2 regions of the Pseudomonas sp. L5B5 genome follow, and region 1 is predicted to be linked to the other one. Evidence: riboswitches for the same ligand, from Rfam matches in the RefSeq annotation. Region 1 holds a riboswitch; the other holds the start of a gene.
The links. Region 1 has a riboswitch for manganese ahead of LGQ10_RS01740 (manganese efflux pump MntP family protein). Riboswitches for the same ligand answer to the same signal wherever they lie in the genome.

Region 1 (7,932 bases):
TCCACCGGGGCCAGGATGTAGTCAGTCAGGGTGCGGCCCTGCTGCAGGCTGCGGATCATCAGGAAACCCTCTTCCAGGGCGATGCTGACTCCGCTCACGGGAGTGCTTTCCTCGCTGTCGCCAAGGGCTTCGTAGGTGCCCACCGTGGCCAGCCAGTTGTCGGGCAGCGGCACCGGATCGATGCGCTCGCCCACCGCCAGCAACTGGCCGTGGCTCTTGGCGGTGAACACCCGGTGTCCCTGGATGCTGACTACATCCAGTTGCACCCGGCCCAGGTCACCCAGGTCCTGGAGCCAGAGGCCGAGGATTTTTTTCTGCGCCCGCAGCCAGCCATGTTCGTCACGCAGGAGTTCGAAGCGGATGTCGGCCACCTCGCCGAACAAGCGCTGGCCCTGGTCCTTGATCCGCAGCACCCCAAAGGCCGTGGCATAGAAGCCGGCCAGTTGCTGGCGGTCGGCGGCTTCCGGCACCCGGCGCCGTACCGCCGGCTCCAGGTGTGGCTGGCCAGTACCCGCGTATTGTTCCTCGGGAGCACCATGGGCCTGCAGCAGCATGCGCAGGGCCTGGGTCACCAGATTCGGGACGAGGGTTTCGCCCGTGTCGGAGTTGCTCATCACGATCACTGCCAGCTGTTGTTCCGCCAGCACGCTGACCTGAGCATGGAAGTTGTTGCCGATGCCGCTGTGCTGCCAGGTACGAATGCCGGGGCGTACCCACTCGTCGCCGCAGGGTGAGAGGAACCAGCCCAGGCCCACTTCACAGTCGAAATCCAGGGCATTGCCAATGTTCTGCGGGCGGGTCATCTCCTGGATCGAGTTGGCCGACAGCAGTTGGCGCTGCTTGTAGTGACCCTGGGCGAACAGCATCCGGATGAACTGGCTCAGATCCCGTGGGCTGGTCCACAGGCCGCCGGCAGCAATGTCGCGGTCCGGGCTGTGGGCGCTGGCGGCACCGTCCTGGTAACCGCGGGCGCGATAGGGCTCCTGGCGGCTGTCACCGATGAAGCTCGACTGGCGCATGCCCAGGGGCCGCAACAGGCTGGTTTGCAGGTGCTGCTCGAAATCCTGGCCGGTGCTGCGCTCGATGGCCGCGCCCAGCAAGGCGTAGCCGAGATTGGAATAGGCGGTCCGGGTGCCGGGGGTATTGTTCAGCCATACGCCGCTGACCTTTTGCGGTAGCTGGCTCAGGACATGGGGGGTACGCAGGTCATGCAGGTATTCGGCGGGCATGCCGGCCTGGTGGCTGAGCAGGCGGCGCAGGGTCACTGCCTGGTCGGCGGCGCTCTGGTCATCGTGGAAGCGCGAACGGACGTAGAACTCCTTGAGCGTGGACTGCAGAGGGGCGTCCAGTTGCAAGCGCTGCTGTTCCACCAGTTGCATCACTGCCGTGGCGGTCAGCAGTTGCGACAGCGCGCCGGCGCGAAACGCGGTGTTCTCGGTCACTTGCAGGCCTCGGTCCCTGTCGGCGAAACCAAAGCCCCGGGCCCATATCAACTCCTGGCCGTCTACCAAGGCGATGGACAGACCGGGCACCTGGTGCTCGGCCATCTGCTGCGGGATGTGCTGTTTCAGGTAGCGGATGATGCTGGCGTAGTCACCCTGGGCGATGGCCGGCGGGGTCGACGGCTGGCCATTGCAGCCCAGGTTGCTGAGCACGATGCCCAGCAGCGGCAGGCCAAAGAGTTTGGCGGACATGAAACACCCGGGCACAAGGATTGGATGCCGGGAATGCTAGGGAAGGGCGTGCGGCCAGTCTTTGGCAGCTTTGTCAGGAAAATGTCAAAGAGTGTTAAACCGGCAGTTAACCAGGGCTGCCGTGGCGCTGATGAAATTTTCACAAGTGGCAGGTTAAGCTGCGCGCCTCTTTGGGGAGTAGCCTGCCACCGTTTGTTGCGGTGGAGCCCGTATCAACATTCTCGGCAACTTGCCGTGGTGCGGGCGCCGTTGCGGTTGGTGAGACCATCGACATACCTGCGCTGAAGTCGGGCGCGTGGGCATGTCGTGGACTCAAGCCCGACCGGAAGACCCAAGATGAACCCAGCCTCGATCATTTTCCTCGCCTTCGCCATGTCCACCGACGCCTTCGCGGCCGCGGTCGGCAAGGGGTCTGCCATGTTCAAGCCGCGCTTGCTCGAAGCCTTGCGCATCGGCCTGATATTCGGCGTCATCGAAGCCATCACCCCAATAGTCGGCTGGTTCATCGGCCAGGCTGCGGCGCAGTGGGCGGCCGCCTGGGACCACTGGATCGCTTTCACTCTGCTGTCGGCGTTGGGCCTGCACATGATCTACAACGGGGTACGCCTGGAAGCCGAGGCCGAGCCACAGCCCCCCAGGGCACACGGGTTCTGGTTGCTGGCGGTCACCGGTTTTGCCACCAGTATCGATGCCTTGGCGGTAGGGGTCGGGCTGGCCTTCGTCAACGTCAATATCTGGGTGGCGGCCAGCGCAATTGGCCTGGCCACCATGACGATGGTCACCCTGGGTGTGATGCTGGGCCGGGCCATTGGTACGGTCATGGGGCAGCGAGCCGAAGCGCTGGGTGGCGTGGTGTTGATCATCGTCGGCAGTGCGATTCTCTACGAACACTTGTCGGCGGTGGCTTGACCCTATAGTTGCTATAGGGTTTTTACTGGCGATCACCTCAATACGGAGTGATCGACATGAGCTTTTTCAAACGTTTGCTGATGGGGCATCACGGCAGTGGACACGGCGGTTCCCGGGGCGGACATCAGGGTTCCCATGGCTCTTCGGGCGCCGCCGCCAGCGCCTGCGCACAATGCCGGGCTATGAATGCACCGGGTGCACGGTTCTGCCAGCAATGCGCGGCGGCACTGGTTCCGCTCGCCTGTGGCCAATGCGGGGCGTCGATGCCGCCCGGCGCGCGATTCTGCGGGCAGTGCGGCCGCGCCTCGGGTTGAGGCGCGGCCACCGGGTTTACAACGCCAGGCTGTGGATCACCTGGGTGGCGTCATCAGGGTCGATGGCGCTGCGCATGCCCAGGACCTTGGCCAGCCGGCGCATGCCGTAGTGGGTGGCCGAGTCCACCGAGTACATCTGCTGGAAGCCGTTGTGGCGGGCTTCGTCGATCAGGTGTTGCATCAGCAGCGCACCCAGGCCCTTGCCCTGCCACTCATCGGCGATGGTCACGGCGAATTCGCAACGCCAGGGCTGGTCGTCCACCTGGGCATAACGGCTGATGCCCACCTCGCGCAACTCGCCGTTGTCGTGCACCAGGGCCACGTAGGCCACCCGCTGCGGCGTACCCACATCCATCAGTTGATCCAGCAATTGATCGCCCACCTCCTTGACCTCGCCCAGAAAGCGCTGGTGCCGCGTGGCGGGGGAGAGGTTTTCGATGAAGGCCTTTTCCCGCTGGCGGTCCTGGGGTCGCAATGGACGGATCAAGACATGGCTGTCGTCGCTCAAGGCGTCGATCCAGTACTGGCCTTGCTGTGCCGGGAACGGTGGGTGAGGAAGCCTATCGAGAGCGCTGCTGGACATGGTCAAGTCTCCTGGGAGCAAGTAAGGGGCTGCAATCACGGCCCTGATTGCCCCCAGGTTTACCCCTGTGGCGATCTGGGGGCTTGATCGGCATCAATATCTGCTGCCGAGTGCGCAACCGGCTGATCATCGGTCATCGGTAGCACCGTGCAGGCAATTGGCTATTGGGTTTATCGCCTAATGTTCTGCGTGGGCCGGGCCAGCCCCCGCATTGGCTGATCTACGCTCTCGAGCAGGACAGACAGGAGTCATGACATGGACCGTCAGAGCCGCAGGATGGGTTCGTTGTGCACGTTGTTTTCCAGGGCCCTGGCCAGTGGCCTGATGCTGCTGGGCGCCTCGGCCCATGCCGAACCGGTGGCGATCACGGTGTCGCCCAATGTGCCGACCGATATCCCCGGGGGCGCACCCCAGGCATCGCTGGCCGCCGCCGCAGCCTTCGCCTGGCAGGAATTCATTGCCCTGAACTGGCCGGCCCGCGCCGGACAGCGCGATGTGCCCGACCTCAATCGGCCTTTCGGTTCCCCCGGCGGGCCGCTGGTGTGGCAGACCTACCGCAGCAAGGTGGAGATCTTCCCGGGCAACGGCAGTGCCAGTGTCGGGCCGCCGGGTTATTCCCCCTCCGGTGCCCCCAGCTATGGCTATAACACGGCGCCGAGCTACAACTATGCGATCCCGGTGCCCGCTTGCCCGGGTCAGGCCGCGGTGCCCCAGCCGGCCTGGATCAACCTCGACGAGATCACCCAGATCGGGCTGAACCAGATGTTCGCCGGAACCTCGCCCAGTGCCCCGGTCAATGGCAATTCGCAACCGCAGCTGGTGCGTTTCCTGGCCAAGGCCAACCAGGCGCAATACGCCTATGTCGCGGCCAACCAGTACTGGTACAGCAATGCCGCGTTGCGCCAGGCGGCGCAGAACTTCTTCAACGCGGTCCGGCAGACGCCCCCGACGTTTCCGGGCAGCAGGGTGGCGTTTCCCAAGGGCACGATCGAGGTCAAGTCGGCCTGGCGCAAGCTGGCACCCGGCGAGGCCCCGGCGCGCTTTCACCGCCAGGCCGTGCGTTTCTATGAGCGCAAGGGCGCGAATAACAGCCTCTGCTACTTCGAGGACCAGTGGGCCATGGTCGCGCTGCACATCATCCAGAAGACGCCGTCGGCCCCCAACTTCATCTACGCCACCTTCGAGCAGAGCGACAATATCCTGCTCGCCGACGGCTCGCGGGTCGAGGATCAGGACGGCGTCATCGTCCGGCGTCCACCGGTCTCGTCCCCGACTACTCCGCCCCTGACCTACCAGGACTCGCCGAGCAATCCCCAGGTCAAGGCCAATGGCCCGTTCTGCCGGCCCGGCAAGCAGTTGTATTTCCAGGAGACACCCGGCAGCGGCAAACCCGGTGGGGGCTCGATCTGCGTCAACCAGCGCTATGAGTCGATCACCTCCGAGGTGATCCAGGCCAATCGCAATGCGCACCAGGCCATCCAGGCCTACACCCAGAGCCGCAGGATCGCGGGTTCGCCCTGGCAGTACTACAAGCTGGTCTCGGTCCAGGCCCAGCCCTTCGACGTCAGCCAGATCTCCAGGAGCGACGTCAGCCACGGCCCGACAGTGTTCTACCAGGCCAACATCATGGTCGAGACCGACTACACCCTGCAGCAGTTCAAAGGTCGGATTGCCGCCAATGGCGCGCCGACGTCCTACCAGGCCGCAGGGGCGCCGCCCCCGCCCAATGTGTATTCACTGACCAACCGCCCACCCGTGGCCCAGGGCGTGAACATGGGCGGATGCATGGGGTGCCATGGCAACGCCCAGGTCGCCGGCTACGACTTCAGCTTCATCCTCAAGGGCGGCCAGGTCAGGCTGCCCGAAGCCCCGGGTGGCAATGCGGCGGCCGAAGCCAGTGCGCGTTACCTGGAGCTGTTCAACCCCCATATCGAAGGGCAATAGTCATGGCGCTCAATAGCTTCAAGGATGTGCAGAACCTTCTCGACACCTTTGTCGCGCAGAACAACCTGGACATTTCCGGGGCGCCCCACGGCGCGTTCTGGCAGACCTCCTACCAGGCCTTCGTGACGGGCAGTGTGCCAGGGGTGCAGAACCCGTCGACAGGGCAGGCGCTCCCGATCCTGGTCAAGGGTGATGGTGCGCATTCGAACATCATCTATGCCTTGAGTGGCACCCAGGGCACCTTCTGGGGGCCGGACGGAGCATTCGGCCAGATGCCCCCGGGCGGCCCCTACCTGGCCCAGGCCCAGCTCGATGAGCTCAGTGCCTGGATCAGCAAGGGCTGCCCGCCGTAAGGGCAGGGGGTCTTAGTTGCTGTAGCTGGCCAGGGCCATTTCGGTCCCTTGCGCCAGGGGCTTGCGGCCACGGGTGCGCCAATGCTCGATCAATGCCCGACCGTGGGCCATGCCGGCCTGCAGGGCGGCATCGGTGCTGGCGTAGTCATTGCCGTAGGGCGGGCAGGCGAAGTGCAGGGAGAAGCACGGGTGCTGGCCCTGGCCGGTCAGGCGCCCGACGTAGCTGTAGCTGGCACCGGATTGGTGCGGATCAAGGCTCGGCGAGCTCGGCTCGCGGATGATCATCACGTAGATGTCATGCTCGAATTGGGTGTCTTGGTACCAACTGCTTGAAGAATCCATGGTCCACCTCCTTGTCCGTATTCTGTCGCTGGCGAGAAACGCCGGGTCGTGCTGTGCAGGTTGCTCAGTGATCGATGCCTGGTGCGCCGGGGGCGTCGGCCAGGCCGTGGGGATGGGCGAACAGCGCCATTGGCTGGAGTTTCTCCAGGGCGCGTGCGGCCCGCAGCACCAGGTCGTCGCGACCGAAACGCGCGACGATCTGCAAGCCGATGGGCAGGCCGGCGGCGCTCAGGCCGCAGGGCATGCTCAGCGCTGGCTGGCGGCTGAAGTTGAACGGGAACGTGGTCGGCTGCCACATGCTGCTGGCCTGTTGCGGCCAGTCGGGCGGGCTCGACAGCTCCACGGCAAAGGGTTCGACCACCGCCGTCGGGGTCAGCAGCAGGTCGTAATCGCAAAGAAATTCATGCAGTGCCTGGGCCACCTGATGGCGCTCCTGCACGGCATTGGCGTAGTCCAGGGCGTTGAGCTGGCGGGCCCGCAACTGGGCCTGCTGGAGAAAGTCGCCCATCAGGTGCTGGTGCTCCTCGGGAATCTCCAGGGCCACCGCACAGGCGGCTTCCACGGGCCAGGACCGCACGAAACCCGGGGCCGGGTTGCCGATGTCCGGCGAAGCCTGGACCAGGGTCGCCCCGGCCTCTTGCAGGCGCCGGGCCGCGTCCAGGCAACTGGCGGCGATCTGCGGGTCGACATGGGCGGCATAACCCAGGTCGGCACTGAACGCGATGCGCAACCCCTGCACACCGTCCTCGATGTGTTCCAGGAAACCCTTGGGGGCATGGGGCCAGGCAAAGGGTTCGCCGGGTTCGTAGGCGCTCAGGTGTTCCAGCAGCAGGGCGATGTCGCGCACGTGACGGGCGACCGGGCCCTCGGCGGACAAGCCCCCGGGGTCGATGGCCGGGCTGGCGGATACCAGTCCATGGCTGGGCTTGAGGCCGATCACGCCGCAGAAGCTTGCCGGCGTGCGGATCGAACCTGCCGCATCGTTGGCGGTAGCGGCCGGGGCAAAACCGGCCGCTACCCCGGCCGTACTGCCACCGCTGCTGCCAGCGGCATGCAGGGCAAGGTTCCACGGATTGCGGGTGACTCCCGTCAGCGGGCTGTCGGTCAAGGGCGTGGTGGCCAGTTCCGGCAGGGTGGTCTTGCCGATGAAGATCGCTCCGGCTTCGCGCAGCCGTGCCACCAGGGCGCAATCACGTTCCTGCGCCGGACGGTTGGCCAGGGCCCTGGAACCGTTGCGGGTTTGCCAGCCCTGGATGTCGTGGTTGTCCTTGACCAGCACCGCGATACCGTCCAGCCGGCCCATGGGTTGACCAGCAGCCCAGCGCGCGGCACTGGCTCGGGCCGCCAGCAACGCGGCCGCATCCTGGCGTTCGCACAGGGCGTTGAGCCCAGGCTCATGCTGCTCGATGCGCTCCAGCAGAGCCTGCAACAGGTCCACCGGGGTGAACTGCAAGGAGGCGAAACCCTGCAGCAAGGCCTCGATCGACAGCTGGTGCAAGGGGAGATGGCTGGAGGTGGCTAACGACATGGACAGCTCTTCTTTCAAGGGCGCCGACCTCGGTTCGCGAAGTGGCGCCGCAGGCCTGCGGACGGGTTCGACACCACGTCCTGCAAGGCCTGTGGGTTCAATGGTTCAGCGCCCACTGGTGACCTTGATCCAGGTCCGGGTGCGGGTGCGCTCGGCCTTGGCCGGCAGGGGCGCCAGGGGGAACAGGCGGGTCATGGTCTCGGCGTTCGGGAACAGGTCCGGGTTGTCCAGCAGCGACTGCTGGATGAATGCCTTGGAATCGGTG
Region 2 (7,932 bases), 1.8 Mb from region 1:
ACCAGCTGGCGCCCAGGGAAAGGGACGAATCGAAGCTGCCTTCGATTTCACCGATATTGAATGTGACGCCGAATGCAGGCCCGGCGAGCGTGGAGGCGAGACCGACGGCCAGGGGCAGTTTCGCCCGGCGCCAGAACTGGTTTGCTGATGTCATCGACGCTACTCCATGTGCATTATTGTTATGGCAGTAAGTTCTTCCGAGACCGCCCCGGATGCCGGCACCAGGACGCTGGTACCCACCCCGGGGTTGCGTGGCGCCAACACCGCGCAATGCCCCGTCCCTCGAAAAAGACTGTGAACGGACTATAGCCAGCAAGGATTACTGCTTGATCCCTCTAAAGTGTGATTTGCAGCCATCCGGCCGCACTGGGACGGCCCGTTGCCATAACCATTGAAAATCGGCCGGCAAGAATGACGGAAAAATTCGCGAGCACAAGGCAAAGGCTTGTGGGTCGGGCATGCCGTGCCCGGACGGGCACGGCAACAGGCGGTCAGAGGGTGGACAGAAAGGCGCTGTTGCTGGCCTGCCACTCGCTGATGTTGACGCGGATGCGCTTCTTGTCGAGCTTGCCGACGCTGGTCTTGGGAATTTCAGTAACAAGGGCGATCTGGGTGGGAATGGCCCACTTGCTCAGGTGCCCCAACTCCACGAACGGCTTGAGGTGTTCCTTGAGCTCCCGGGCGCCGATCTCGTGCCCTTCGCGGATCACCAGCAAGGCGAACGGGCGCTCGCCCCACTGCGGGTCGGCAATCCCCACCACTGCTACTTCGCGTACCGCCGCGTGCCGACTGATGAGGTCTTCCAGGTCCAGGGACGAGATCCACTCCCCGCCGGTCTTGATCACGTCCTTGATCCGGTCGCGGATGTCGATCACTCCCATGCCATCCAGGGTCGCTACATCGCCGGTGTGCAACCAGCCGCCATCCCACAGCTCGGCGCCCTTGTCCGGCTCGTTGAAATAGCCCTCGGACAACCAGGGTGCCCGGAGTACCAGTTCCCCCTGGGACTCGCCATCCGCCGGCAGGAAGTTGCCCTCGGCGTCGATGATTGCCGCCTCCACCAGAGGCCCCGGCACCCCCGCCTTGATCCGGTAGGTGGTGCGTTCGTCTTCGCTGCCGGCCATCAGCTCGTCGTTGAGGTGGGCGCAGGACACCAGCGGCCCGGTCTCCGACATGCCATAGGCAGCGGTCAGCTGGACCCCCTTGGCCTTGGCCGCCTCGTACAGCGCGCGATTCAGGGCGCTGCCGCCGATGACGATCTTCCAACCGCCAAAATCTGTGTCCTGGGCCGCCTTGGCGTTGAGCACCATCTGCAGGATGGTCGGCACGCAGTGGGAGAACGTGACCTTCTCCCGGCGCCACAGCTCCACCAGGTATTCCGGGTCATAGCGCCCCGGGTAGACCTGCTTGAGGCCCAGCATGGTGGCCACGTAGGGCAGGCCCCAGGCGTGCACGTGGAACATCGGGGTGATGGGCATGTAGACGTCGTTGGTGCCCAGCAGGCGCACGCTGTCGATGGCCCCCATGATGGTGGACACGCCCATGGTGTGCAGCACCAGCTGGCGGTGGGTGAAATACACACCCTTGGGATTGCCGGTGGTCCCCGTGGTGTAGAAGGTGGTGGCCACCGAATTCTCGTCGAAATCCTCGAACGAGTAGTGCGGGCTCGCTGCGGCCAGCAGGCTCTCGTATTCGCCCACCAGGTTCGGCAGGTCGGCAGTCTTCTGCTCGCCGTCGGTGAGCAGCAGGGTCTTGTCCACCGTGGTCAGGTGTCCGGCAATGGCCTGGTACAGGCCGACGAACTCGCTGTTGACCAGCACGAAGCGGTCCTCGGCGTGGTTCATGGTGTAGAGGATCTGCTCCGGCGACAGGCGCACGTTGATGGTGTGGATCACCGCACCGATCATCGGGATGGCGAACATGCACTCCAGGTAGCGATGGCTGTCCCAGTCCATCACCGCCACGGTGTCCCCGGCCTTGACCCCCGCTGCGGTCAACACGTTGGCCAGGCGCGCTACCCGCTCGATCAAGGTCGGGTAGGTGTAGCGCAGCTGGTCGCGATAGATGATCTCGCGGGTCTTCTCGTAACGAGTGCCGGACATCAGCAACCGCTTGATCAACAGCGGGTATTGATAGGCGCCTTCGGCGGGGGGGATAACGCGAGTCTGCAACATAAGAATCCCTTTTCTGACGGCTCGGTCGTAACTGGAGAATACGCACTCTAGAGTGCCCGAGCGCCAGCCAAATCAGCCAAAGGGATGATTTGCAGGGCCGCTCCATACTAGCTCCAGGCCAGCACTGGCACGGCCCCACGTGACTTCATGCCTGCTGGCCCAGCGTCGCCTCTGCCGGTGTGCGAGGAAAGGCCAGGGCCGCAACGAAGGTCAACGCCGCGATGGCCCCCAGAATCAGGTACAGCCCGGCGAGGCCCTGGCGCGCTTCCACCAGGGCGATCACGTTCCCGCCCTGGGCGTGAGCCAACGCCAGCAACAGCGGCGCCTGGAACAGGGTCATGACGATAAATGGCCATTTCGGGCTGAAGCGGTGCAACAGCCGGCCCATGGTCAACTGCGCCACCGCACCAAAGGCATAGGCCAGGCTGACCACCAGGCCCAGGGTTTGCGGCGAGGTGAAAACATCCTGCAAGCGCTCCTGGAACATCGAGATCTGCTGCCCGCCCTGCCCTTTGAGGGGCACATGGGGTCGTGAAGGAATCGGCCCCTCACGCACCTGCAAGGCAAAACCAGCAGCATCCGCCGCCAACTCCAATGGTCCCCCAGCCAGCCCGCGGGCAGCGAACAGGCACCGAAGGCGATGAAGCCGCCCAGGGACAGGCCGATCAGCGCGGCATAGTCCATGGCAAAAACCTGGGTCATGCCCAGTACCGCCGCCGGGAAGATCAGCATGAACATGTGATCGATGACATGGGCTGCATTGACGTAACGAATGACATTTCGGGCTTGGTTCATGGCGGCACGCTGCGGCATTACGTGGCGACCCTGAACCAGCTCAGCGCCCTCAATGCATCTCGGTGAAGGCCAGCTTGACGCCGATGGCGATCAGCACCGCCCCCATGGTGCGGTCGAACCAGTGGCCCATGCGGGCAAAACCGGCGCGCACCCGCTGCTGGCTGAACAGCATGGCCACCAAGCAGAACCACACGGCTGTGGCTGCTGCCAGGTACACCCCGTAACCGGCCTGGATCGCCAGCGGCGTGTGCGGGTTGATCACCACGGTGAACAGAGAAAGGAAGAACAGGGTCGCCTTGGGATTCAGCCCATTGGTGACGAACCCTGACGTGAAGGCGCCACGGGCAGTGCGCACCCCGGCCTCCTTGTGCAGATCGTCCGTCGCGGGCTTGGCGGGCTGGGCACGCAGCGCCTTGTAGCCGATGTACAGCAGGTAAGCGGCCGCCAGCCACTTCAAGGCGTTGAACAGCACGATGGACTGGGACACGATCAGGCCGATCCCCAGCAACGAATAACCCACGTGCAGGAAGATCGCGGATCCCACGCCCAGGGCCGTCCAGGTGCCGGCACGACGGCCATGGGTCACGCTTTCGCGAACCACCACGGCAAAGTCCGGGCCGGGGCTGGCCACGGCCAGCAGGTGGATGAGAGCAACGGTCAAGAACTCGGTGAGGTACATGCAGGCTCCTGTATATGTCTAATTATTTCATCTGTTAGGCTCGGCAGATTACGCCTTGGTCCCCTCCCACGAAAGGTACAGTTCATGAGCAACAATCGCCGCGCCGTCTTCCTCGATCACAGCTCGCTGGACTTGGGCGACCTGGATCTTGGGGCGCTGCACGACAGTTTCAGTCCCTTGCGCCTGCATGCCCACACATCCCCGGAGCAGGTAGCGGAACGCCTGCAGGGGGCCGAGGTGGCCATCAGCAACAAGGTAGCCATCAACGCCCAGGCCATGGCCGCCTGCCCCGACTTGCGACTGATCCTGGTAACGGCCACCGGCACCAACAACGTCGACCTGGAAGCCGCCCGGCGCCAGGGCATCACCGTCAGCAATTGCCAGGGCTACGGCACGCCATCGGTAGCCCAGCACACCCTGATGCTGCTGCTCAACCTGGCAACGCGGGTCGCCGACTACCAACAGGCGGTGGCTGCCGGACGCTGGCAGCAGGCCAGCCAGTTCTGCCTGCTGGACTTCCCCATCATCGAACTGGCGGGCAAGACCCTGGGCCTGCTGGGCCACGGCGAACTGGGTGGCGCCGTGGCGCGCCTGGCCGAAGCCTTCGGCATGCGCGTGATCCTGGGACAGATTCCCGGGCGCCCGCCCCGCGCCGACCGCCTGCCACTGGAGGAACTGCTGCCCCAGGTGGATGCCCTGACCCTGCACTGCCCGCTCAACGAACATACCCGCCACTTCATTGGTGCCCGGGAGCTGGCTCTGCTCAAGCCAGGCGCCCTGGTGGTCAATACCGCCCGTGGCGGCCTGATCGACGAACAGGCCCTGGCCGACGCGCTGCGCAACGGCCACCTGGGTGGTGCTGCCACCGATGTCCTGAGCGTCGAGCCGCCCGTGCATGGCAATCCCCTGCTGGAGCCCGGCATCCCGCGCCTGATCGTGACTCCGCACAATGCCTGGGGCAGTCGCGAGGCACGCCAGCGCATCGTCGGCCAACTGGTTGAAAATACCCGGGGCTTCTTCAGCGGTGACCCGTTGCGGGTCGTGAGTTGATAAACTGCGCCACTTTTTCCGGGTGCGGACGATGGACATACGCAGTGAAATACTCTTACGCCAGGCTGAACTGTTTCAGGGCTCACTGCTACTGGCTGGCCTGAGTGCCGATGACCTGCTCGGCCGCCTGCCGGCCGCCCAGGGCTGGTCCTGGCATGCCGGAGATCAGGCCGCCCTGCAGACACGCTTCCCGGGGCGCAGTCACTTCGGGGTGAACGCCCCGGACAGCACCTTCGACAGCGCGGTGCTGTTCCTGCCCAAGTCCAAGGACCTGGCTCACTACCTGCTCAACGCCCTGGCCTCGCGCCTGGCCGGACGCCAGCTGTACCTGGTGGGCGAAAAGCGCAGCGGCGTGGAAAGTACCGCCAAGCAGCTCACCGCCTTCGGCAAGCCGCGCAAGCTCGACAGCGCACGGCACTGCCAGCTGTGGCAGGTCACGGTGGACAACGCACCTGAACCCGTGGCCCTGGAGAGCCTGGCCCAGGAGTACCAGTTGCCGCTGGCCGAAGGCCCGTTGAAGGTCATCAGCCTGCCCGGCGTGTTCAGCCATGGACGCCTGGACCGCGGCACCGCCCTGTTGCTCGAGCACCTGGACCATCTGCCCGCCGGTCACCTGCTGGACTTCGGTTGTGGTGCCGGGGTACTGGGCGCCACGGTGAAACGCCGCTATCCGGAAAGCCGTGTGACCTTGCTGGACGTGGACGCCTTCGCAGCCGCCAGCAGTCGCCTGACCCTGGCCGCCAACGGCCTGGAGGGCGAGGTCCTGACCGGCGACGGCATCGACGCCGCGCCCCGGGAGCTGGATTGCATCCTGACCAATCCACCGTTCCATACCGGGGTCCACACCGATTACCAGGCCACCGAGAACCTGCTGCGAAAATCAAGGGAACATCTTCGAAAAGGCGGAGAGCTACGGGTAGTTGCCAACAGCTTCCTGCGCTACCAACCACTGATCGAAGAGCATCTTGGGCCCTGCGCCATCAAGGCCGAAGGGGATGGTTTCCGCATCTACCGGGCCAAACGCAGCTGAGCGAAGTTTTCGCAAACAAGGCTTGCCGAAAGGATTTTGCCTAGGCAGAATCCGCTCCGTCCTAGGGGAGTAGTCTCCCACGAGCGCCACGCTCGTCCGGCATGCGTCAACATACTTGGTCCTCAGACCATGGCGCATGCGACCCAGGAGTCCGCACAGACGGACCGCAGGGTTTGACAAGACCTATGACACGCACACCTTACCCGGGGCGGGAAGGCTGTACGTGTCATAGCCGTGTCGACCCGCCCCTTAGGAAAATCCTGATGCTGGACTCTCTGCTCGTTCCCACCGCAATCGTTGCCTTGGCCGAAATCGGCGACAAGACGCAATTGCTCGCCCTGATCCTCGCTGCGCGCTTTCGCAAACCCTGGCCGATCATCGCCGGCATCGTTGCCGCGACCCTGGCCAACCACGCGGCGGCCGGTGCGGTAGGTGCCTGGTTCGGCAGCTTCTTCTCGGACGCGACCCTGCACTGGATCCTCGCCGCGAGCTTCGCAGCCACCGCGCTATGGACCCTGGTCCCGGACAAGATGGACGACGACGAGGCCAATACCGCACGCAAGTTCGGCCCCTTCCTGACTACCCTGATCGCCTTCTTCCTGGCGGAAATCGGCGATAAGACCCAGGTCGCCACCGTCATGCTGGCCGCGCAGTACCCGGATCTGTGGCTAGTGATCATCGGCACCACGCTGGGCATGCTGATCGCCAACGTGCCGGTGGTCCTGGCAGGCAACTTCGCTGCGGACAAGCTGCCGCTGACCCTGATCCGCCGCCTGGCGGCATCGGCCTTCTTCATCCTCGCCGTAGTGGCGGTGTACAAGGCCATGCAGATCAGCGGCTGGGTATAAACGAAATCGCCGGCAAGCGGCCCCTGCGCTATGCGTCGCAGGAGCCACTTGCCGGCGAAGGCGTCATCGACGATGACGCGTAGGGATCAAGACTTCTTGGCAGCCTGGTACAACGGCATCACCTTGGGAATCGCGGCCTGCAACGAGGCAATACGACTGGTGGAAGCCGGGTGGGTGCTCATGAACTCGGGCGGCGCGGAGCCACCGGCAGCCTGGCCCATCTTGTTCCACAGGGTAATGGCCGCGTTCGGGTTGTAACCGGCGCGGGCGGCGAGTTCCAGACCGATCAGGTCGGCCTCGTTTTCATTCTCGCGGCTGTTGGGCAGCGTCATCAGCAGGTTGACGCCGTTGTCGCCCAGGGCAACCGTCTGCTGGGACACCCCGAACAGGGTAGCGATCTGCTTGCCGGCACCCAGCGCGTACTGCTTGGACATCGCCTCGCGACCATGCTCGCGCAGGGCGTGGGCGATTTCATGCCCCATCACCGCAGCGATTTCATCGTCGGTAAGCTTCAGCTTTTCGATCAGGCCGGAATAAAAAATGATCTTGCCGCCAGGACCGCAGTTGGCGTTGAGCTCGTCGCTCTTGATCAGGTTGACTTCCCACTTCCACTGCGCGCAATCCGGACGGAAGTTCGGGGCCTGGGCGATCAGGCGGTTGGCGATGACCTGCAGGCGCTTGGCGTTGGCGCTGCTCTTGTCCAGCGCGCCCTGGCTGCCGACCTCGCTCAGGGTCTCCTGATAGGACTGCGCGTAGGACTGATTGACCTCGGCACTCGATACCATGCTGAACATGGACTGCTTGCGATCCACGCCCACGACGCCGGCGTTGGTGGTGTTGACCGTCTCGCAACCGCTGAGCAATACCGCTGCGCTCAGCGCACATACAACCAATGACTTCTTCTTCATGAAACCGCTCCCTGAAAACATGGCGCGTATCCTAAGGGCGCGGCTCTCTCTGCGCCAGATGCAAAATGAGCTTTTGATCGCAATTGAGATGCAACCAGCCCTGTAGGAAAAAATTCATCTCATGGCCAGGCCATCAATCAAGAGACATGGCATCTTGCCATTAACGACGCCAGCCTCTCCCAAAACGTCATTTGCACAATCCAGGCTAATGGCCGGCAGGGCGGCGGCCGATACAGCACGGCAGACCTCAATTCCTGCGCCCGGAGCCTCTATGAAGTTCAAGTCGATCCAGTTTTCCGTGGCCGCCCTGGCCGGAGCCATCGTCCTCAGCGTGGTTGCAGCCCTGGTGCTGTACGCCCTGTTCTCGGGGGCCCGGACCCAGCAGATGGTGCAGGAGAGAACCCAGGCCCAGTTCGAGCAGGTCATCGAACAGCGCCTGAGCGGCCTG

Region 2: it holds a riboswitch for manganese, as region 1 does, so the genes downstream of both, LGQ10_RS24650 (TMEM165/GDT1 family protein) here and LGQ10_RS01740 (manganese efflux pump MntP family protein) in region 1, are expected to answer to the same signal.

The regions. Positions count from the first base shown of each region.
Region 1 covers NZ_CP084742.1:390,972-398,903, forward strand. The annotation lists gene LGQ10_RS01735 (serine hydrolase domain-containing protein) at 1-1,694, opposite strand, end outside; yybP-ykoY riboswitch at 1,860-2,025, shown strand; gene LGQ10_RS01740 (manganese efflux pump MntP family protein) at 2,031-2,603, shown strand; gene LGQ10_RS01745 (double zinc ribbon domain-containing protein) at 2,684-2,917, shown strand; gene LGQ10_RS01750 (GNAT family N-acetyltransferase) at 2,934-3,500, opposite strand; gene LGQ10_RS01755 (hypothetical protein) at 3,756-5,444, shown strand; gene LGQ10_RS01760 (hypothetical protein) at 5,447-5,797, shown strand; gene LGQ10_RS01765 (hypothetical protein) at 5,810-6,139, opposite strand; gene LGQ10_RS01770 (amidase) at 6,204-7,667, opposite strand; gene LGQ10_RS01775 (polyamine ABC transporter substrate-binding protein) at 7,773-7,932, opposite strand, start outside.
Region 2 covers NZ_CP084742.1:5,368,201-5,376,132, reverse strand. The annotation lists gene LGQ10_RS24680 (DUF1302 domain-containing protein) at 1-154, opposite strand, end outside; gene LGQ10_RS24675 (fatty acid--CoA ligase) at 492-2,174, opposite strand; partial or broken gene LGQ10_RS24670 (hypothetical protein) at 2,320-2,969, opposite strand; gene LGQ10_RS24665 (LysE family translocator) at 3,019-3,648, opposite strand; gene LGQ10_RS24660 (2-hydroxyacid dehydrogenase) at 3,733-4,698, shown strand; gene LGQ10_RS24655 (class I SAM-dependent methyltransferase) at 4,730-5,728, shown strand; yybP-ykoY riboswitch at 5,781-5,902, shown strand; gene LGQ10_RS24650 (TMEM165/GDT1 family protein) at 5,992-6,576, shown strand; gene LGQ10_RS24645 (M48 family metallopeptidase) at 6,663-7,484, opposite strand; partial or broken gene LGQ10_RS31660 (HAMP domain-containing protein) at 7,606-7,932, shown strand, end outside.